Regions from separate parts of the Hahella sp. NBU794 genome, predicted to be linked through region 1. Evidence: predicted binding sites of a transcription regulator. Region 1 holds the regulator's gene; each other region holds the start of a gene.
The links. The regulator sigma-54, encoded in region 1, starts transcription at its own class of promoters, with help from an activator protein. The targets are predictions, from matches to a motif close to TGGCACNNNNNTTGCTNT.
Positions count from the first base shown of each region.

Region 1 (2,272 bases):
TTTGTCTTATTGGATGAACCTTTCGCCGGGGTGGATCCTATTTCCGTCAATGATATCAAGCAGATTATTGAGCATCTCAAAAAGCGCGGCATCGGCGTTTTAATTACAGACCATAATGTGCGCGAGACCTTGGATATTTGTGAACGCGCCTATATTGTCAGTGAAGGATTTATTATCGCAAGCGGCGCCCCAAGTGATATCCTTGCCAACCCAAAGGTTAGAGAGGTCTATCTGGGTGACCAGTTCAAACTTTAGTTTAACCGGCGGCCTCCATCCAAGATGGACCCCAAGGCTCAAGAGCTTAGGATTAAAGCACCTAATAACTATGAAAAACTCACAAGATCTGTGCCTGAATCGGTGGTAAGCATCAGATGGTTATGAAAACTTCATTGCAGTTAAAGCTGGGTCAACAGCTGACCATGACCCCGCAACTGCAACAAGCAATAAAACTTTTGCAGCTTTCAACACTGGATTTACAGCAGGAGATTCAACAAGCGCTTGAGTCCAACCCCATGCTGGAAGTGTCTGAAGAAGACGAATCTCCCAACCACGTTCAGAACGATACGATCAGCGACATGCTCGCTAACAACTCCAGCAAGGAGCGAACGCAAGAGTCGGGCATGGATGAAGGAGGATTCGCTGAAGAGGACAACTGGTCCGATTCCATTCCGAACGACCTCCCCGTCGATACCGCCTGGGATGATGTCTTCCAGAGCGGATCAAGCAGCTACAGCGGCGGCGAAGATGACGAATACGACTTCGAATCCCGCAATAGCAAAGGCGAAACCCTGCAAGACCACCTTCTCTGGCAACTAAACCTTACCCCCATGTCCGACATTGACCGCATGATCGCTGTTGCGATAATTGATGCAGTCAATACTGACGGCTATCTCTCCCTCACTCCAGACGAAATTCATGGCGGACTGCAAACTGAGGGGGAAGAAGAAATTGAGCTGGACGAAGTACGCGCCGTTTTAAAACGCGTACAGCAATTCGATCCTCCTGGAGTCGCCACCTGCAACTTACAGGATTGCCTGCTAAGCCAGCTGAATCAGTTGCCTAAAGACACCCCCTGGCTCGGTCAGGCCAAGCTGGTGGTCAGCCACTATATCAATCTGCTTGGCAACCGCGACTACGCCCAGTTGATGCGCCGCAGCCGCCTGAAAGAAGACGATCTGCGGGAAGTTCTCAAACTGATTCAAAGTCTGAACCCAAGGCCGGGCGAAGGCATTCAGGAAAGCAATACCGAATACGTGGTTCCTGACGTTATCGTCAAAAAAGCCAACGGCCGCTGGCTGGTGGAGCTGAACCCTGAAATCGCTCCCAAGATCCGCATCAACCCTGGCTATGCAGGTTTGGTGAGACGCGCGGACAACAGCTCAGACAACACTTATTTACGCGACCAGTTACAGGAAGCACGCTGGTTTATCAAAAGCTTGCAAAGCCGTAATGAAACTCTGTTGAAAGTCGCTTCACAAATCGTCGAACATCAGCAAGGATTCCTTGAGTACGGCGAAGAGGCGATGAAGCCACTGGTGCTGCACGATATTGCGGAGGCGGTGGAGATGCATGAGTCGACGATTTCCCGAGTGACCACCCAGAAATACATGCACACTCCTCGCGGCGTATTTGAGCTGAAGTACTTTTTCTCCAGCCATGTCAGCACAGACACGGGTGGCGAGTGTTCTTCGACCGCTATTAGAGCTATTATCAAGAAGTTAGTCGCGGCGGAATCACCGAAGAAACCATTGAGCGACAGCAAAATTGCTGCGCTGCTTGGCGACCAGGGCATCAACGTCGCCCGTCGCACGATCGCAAATTACCGGGAGGCGCTTTCCATTCCGCCTTCCAATGAACGTAAGCGGTTAATTTAAAAGGAGGAATGCAGGCATAAGACTTAAATCAAATAGTCACAAATTGGATGTGCTAGTATTTTTCATGGAAGTGCAAAATTCATAATGCACCGTATATTGGCATTAGGAGCAAAGTATGCAAATGAACATCACCGGACATCAAGTCGAGTTAACTGAAGCACTGAAAGACTACGTTAACAACAAGTTCGACAAGCTCGAACGACACTTCGACAGTATCAGTAATGTCCAAGTTACGCTCTCCATTCAAAAACAGCGTCAGATTGCGGAAGCAACCATGCACATAAGCGGCGCTGACCTGCATGCCAATGCTGAACACGAAGATATGTACGCGTCAATTGACGCACTGGTGGACAAATTAGACCGCCAGATCCTCAAACACAAAGAGAAGCACGTTGATC
Region 1 covers NZ_CP192738.1:1,430,337-1,432,608, reverse strand. The annotation lists gene lptB (LPS export ABC transporter ATP-binding protein) at 1-255, shown strand, start outside; gene ACQYWX_RS06410 (RNA polymerase factor sigma-54) at 378-1,874, shown strand; gene hpf (ribosome hibernation-promoting factor, HPF/YfiA family) at 1,990-2,272, shown strand, end outside.

Region 2 (2,272 bases), 340 kb from region 1:
AGTCGCCGCCCACGGTGGCCGCCAGAACCTGTTCCACCAGTCCGGTGCAGGAGCCGCAGGAGGCGGAGGCCTTGGTGGCGGCGCGTACGTCGTCCAGGGTGTAGAGTTTGTTGTCGGTGATGGCTTTGACGATGTCGCCTTTGCAGACGCCGTTGCAACCGCAGATTTCTGTGTCGTCAGGCAATTCCGCGACGGCGTTGATGCCCTGGCGGCCGGAATCGCCCACCAAGTGTTGGCCGAACAGCAAGGTGTCGCGGAAGTCGCTGATGTTGGTTTTGTCGCGCATCAGTTGGAAGTACCAGGAGCCGTCTCCAGTGTCGCCGAACATGACGGAGCCGATGATTTTGTCCTCTCGGATCACCACCTTTTTATAGACGCCGCGCTTGGGGTCCTGAAACACGATGTTTTCGCTGTCGTTGTCCCCCAGGAAATTACCGGCGGAAAACACATCAATGCCAGTGACTTTGAGTTTGGTGGAGACTTCTTTCTGCTTGTAGATGCCAATGCCGTAGCCCGCCAGATGGTTGGCGCAGACTTTGGCCTGATCCCAAATGGGGGCGACTAAGCCGAATAATTCCCCCCGGTGTTGGACGCACTCGCCAATGGCGTAGATGCTGGGGTCGAAGGTCTGCATGGTGTCATTGACCACCACTCCGCGCTCACAATACAAACCGCAGGATTGCGCCAGCTCGGTGTTGGGACGAATGCCGACCGCCATCACTACGATATCCGCAGGCAGCGTCTCGCCGGTGTCGAACTTGATCGCTTTGACGCCGCCATGTTCATCGCCTTCCAGGCAAGACGTGTTGGCGGACATGCGGAATTTCATGCCGCGCTCTTCCAGGGCCGCCTGTAGAAAGCGGGCGGAAGGACCATCCAGCTGGCGATTCATCAGAATTTCCAGGTTATGCACGACCGTGACGTCCATGCCGTGTTTCAACAATCCGTTGGCGGCTTCCAGACCAAGCAGGCCGCCGCCGATCACAATAGCGTGCTGTTTGGATTTGGCGGCGGACAGCATGGTGTCCACATCGGAAATATCCCGGAAGGTGATGACGCCTTTCAGGTCTTTGCCTGGCACAGGAATAATGAAGGGATTGGAGCCGGTGGACAGCAGCAGCCTGTCATAGGGCGCTTTCGTCCCGTCCGCCGCATACACGACCTTGTTGCGGCGATCCACTTTCAACGCCCGTTTTTCCCAGCCGGCGTACAAGGTGATCTGGTGGGTTTTGTACCATTCCATGTCGTTGATCATGATGTCTTCGAGCGTCTTTTCTCCGGACAACAACGGCGACAACATGATGCGGTTGTAATTGCCGTGAGGCTCTGATCCGAACACGGTGATGTCGTATTTATCCGGCGCTATTTTTAGCAACTCCTCGACCGTCCGCATTCCAGCCATTCCATTTCCGACGACGACTAATTTTTCTTTCATGGACCTTCTCCAGCTCACTGAATCCGCTACAGGCTAATTGACTCTGGTAGAGCATGAATGGCGCCAATCGGCCAAGTTGGATTTTTAAGTGGCTGTAAATAAAAGAGTAATTTTCGGTTTTGGAGGTTTTATAGGACGTTGTGCATTTTGATGGTGCGGAATTTAGAGTGAGTTTTGATCTAAAAAAGTGCGCAAATTTTAGTTGGCGCCCAACAAGAGTGATTAATTTGGTGCGACTTTGGTTTTTTGTGTTGCGCCTATTTGGTGCGTTTTTATGGCGGGTAAAACGCCTAACGCCCTGTCTGATAAATTTAATTATCTGATATACATAGGTATTTACGTTTTTCCCCTGTTGCGAGCGAAATATCCAGGCAGGCTGAAAGGAGGTTGGACAGGCTCGATTTGTCGGTTGGCACAGCTTTTGTAGTTCCTGTGAGTGCTTTTCTATAAGAACTCAACTGCCAATAAGACAGGAAGATTTATGTCATCCGATAAACTCAATATTCTGGATCTGTCCCAAGGGGGCGTCCGAACCTTGCATTACACCTGGTTCGCGTTTTTCCTCACGTTCGTCATGTGGTTTTCCCACGCGCCGATGAAGCCCTTCATTGTGGAAGCCTTCAATATGTCCAATGAGCAGTGGAAGGCGCTGCTGATTTTGAACGTGGCGCTGACCATTCCTGCGCGTATCGTTATCGGCATGTTGGTGGATAAGTTCGGCCCGCGTGCGGTGTACAGTCTGTTGCTGATGATTTCCGCTTTCCTGTGTTGGGGATTTGCGTTTTCCACGACCTTTGAGCAGCTTGCTCTGTTCCGCTTTCTGTGTGGATTCATTGG
Region 2 covers NZ_CP192738.1:1,091,328-1,093,599, forward strand. The annotation lists gene nirB (nitrite reductase large subunit NirB) at 1-1,435, opposite strand, end outside; gene ACQYWX_RS04870 (NarK family nitrate/nitrite MFS transporter) at 1,917-2,272, shown strand, end outside.
Region 2: the regulator sigma-54 is predicted to act here: its motif matches at 1,484-1,501, upstream of nirB (nitrite reductase large subunit NirB).

Region 3 (2,272 bases), 120 kb from region 1:
CGCAACGGCGAGATGTTCACCATTCTCAGCGAACTCTACACCAATGCTCTGGAGCACGGCGTGCTGGGCCTGCACTCCAAGCTCAAGGCCAGCCCGGATGGATTTGCGGAATATTACCGTCTTCGCGAGGAGCGTATTCGTCAGCTGGATGGCCATTTCGTGAAGGTGGACGTGCGTCATAAAGGCGCGGTCGCTGGTGGCGTATTGACGATTCGCGTGGAAGACAGTGGAAAAGGCTTTGATTATCAGAAACTCGACGGTAAATTACCGGGTCCGACCTGTTATAGTGGTCGTGGCACAGCCCTGCTGCTCTCCATGTGCAGCCGCGTGGAGTACTTCGGTCAGGGCAACATCGTTGAAGTGGATTATGAGTGGCAAGCTTGAATATGAGTTCGAACGATCTGTCTCACCTTGATATGGGCGCCCTGGCGGAACTGCGGGAAGTAATGGAAGACGACTTTCAGATATTGGTGGAGACCTTTATCGGAGATACAATCGAACGTATGCGCGCCATTCGCGCGACGCTGGACTGCAATGACCCGGACGCATTCAGTCGCGGCTGTCACAGCATCAAAGGCAGCGCTACCAATCTGGGCTTGCCGGCGCTGTCCGAACTGTGTCGGCAAGGCGAGTTGATCGGCAAGTTCAAGCAAATGGAGAAAGCGCGGGAAGTGTTTGACTCCATCGAGCAGGAATTTGAAGTCGTACAGTCTTTATTACGGGAACAGGTGTAGCAGGCGCTGCATCGTCCCCGCCGGCGGTGTGAGTCGGTTGTTTGCGTTGAAATATCCCGCGTTTATTTTTTCCTCCTCTCTATCTTCTCTAAAAGTCTTTGATCCCGCTCTGGCGTAACTTGGCCTGATCTGTGCATTTATCCCTCAAAACAATGGTTTTGCCGCTTTCGCGACAGCGATTGCCGCGTTGGCGCTGGTGAGACCCGTTGCATCCGCAGGTAAGTTGTAACTTGGATTTGAGGACAGTAAATGGACAGCTCAGTGGCATTTATTGATATACCCAAAGTCGCGCCGAAATCGACTCCGAAGCCGTCAGGCAATCAGAGGGATGAGGCTAACGCTATGAATGATAAGGATGATCGCTTCTCTGAGGTGCTGGATCGGGAAGTCGCGGACAAGACAGACAAAGTGGATAAGAAAGACGTCAAAGCGGAAAAAGGCGATGACAAAAAAGCGCCTGATGACGATAAGACATCGGAGGATGCAGTGGCTGTCGCCCAAGCAGCGCTGACGGATATAGATCAGACCGCGCCGCAGAGCGGAGTGAAATTGCCGTCAGGAGAGCAAACCTCAGTGGAAGGCGATGAAGAATCCATCAAGGCGATGGCCTTGGCTGAATTGTCGGGGGATAAAGAGGAGGGCGCAGATCCTACCGGACAAAATGCGCTCACGCCTCTGGCGCGGGCGGTACACGACGCCGTTGAAGGCGTTGATGGAGTCGAGGGCGATGAAGAGAAGATGGGGGACAAAAAGGGCGGCGAACTGATCAAACTGACACAGGCGCTTGCCGCAAACGGCAATGGCGGCGAACAGGAAGCTGGCGCCGATGGCGAGACGCTGGATGCCGCGCTGCTGAAGCTGGCGGAGTCGCAGAGCGCGGCCAAGCCCAATGCCTTGCACGGAGTCGCCGCCAATATCCGAGCGGAATTCAAAGTCGATGCGGCCGCGCCGCCTTATGTCACTACACTGCAGCAACCGGTGCAGGGAGACGATTGGGGCGAGGGCATGGCGCAGAAAGTGGTCTGGTTCGTGGGACAGAAGATTCAATCCGCCAGCGTGCATCTGAATCCGCCGGAGTTGGGTCCCATTGAAATGAAAATTCATGTGCAGAAAGACCAGGCCCATGTGCAGATTCAAAGCCCTCACGCCATCGTACGCGATATGGCGGAAGGCACGGCGCATCGGCTCCGGGAATTGCTGGCGGAGCAAGGCTTGCAGTTATCCCAGTTTGACGTCTCCAGTCAGCAGCAACAGACGGGAACCGGTAGCGGTCAGGAATCCGGCGGCGCCGATGGCGGTCTGTTTGCCGGCGAAGGGGATGAAGACGGCGCAACTGTGGCGGGAATCGAGCAGGCGCTGGCCACGGATCGCATGGTGGATTATTACGTCTGATGGTTTTTCACTGAAAAATCAAAGGAATGAACTACACTTATCGACAAGGAGGCGGCGGCTTCCCCAGTGACCTGTTTATCTGTCGATGGTGGAAACTAAGTTATGGCGAAAGACAATAGTGGAGAAGGCGGCGAGGAGTCCGGCAA
Region 3 covers NZ_CP192738.1:1,555,265-1,557,536, forward strand. The annotation lists gene ACQYWX_RS07020 (ATP-binding SpoIIE family protein phosphatase) at 1-384, shown strand, start outside; gene ACQYWX_RS07025 (Hpt domain-containing protein) at 387-734, shown strand; gene ACQYWX_RS07030 (flagellar hook-length control protein FliK) at 1,077-2,126, shown strand; gene ACQYWX_RS07035 (flagellar basal body-associated FliL family protein) at 2,229-2,272, shown strand, end outside.
Region 3: the regulator sigma-54 is predicted to act here: its motif matches at 855-872, upstream of ACQYWX_RS07030 (flagellar hook-length control protein FliK).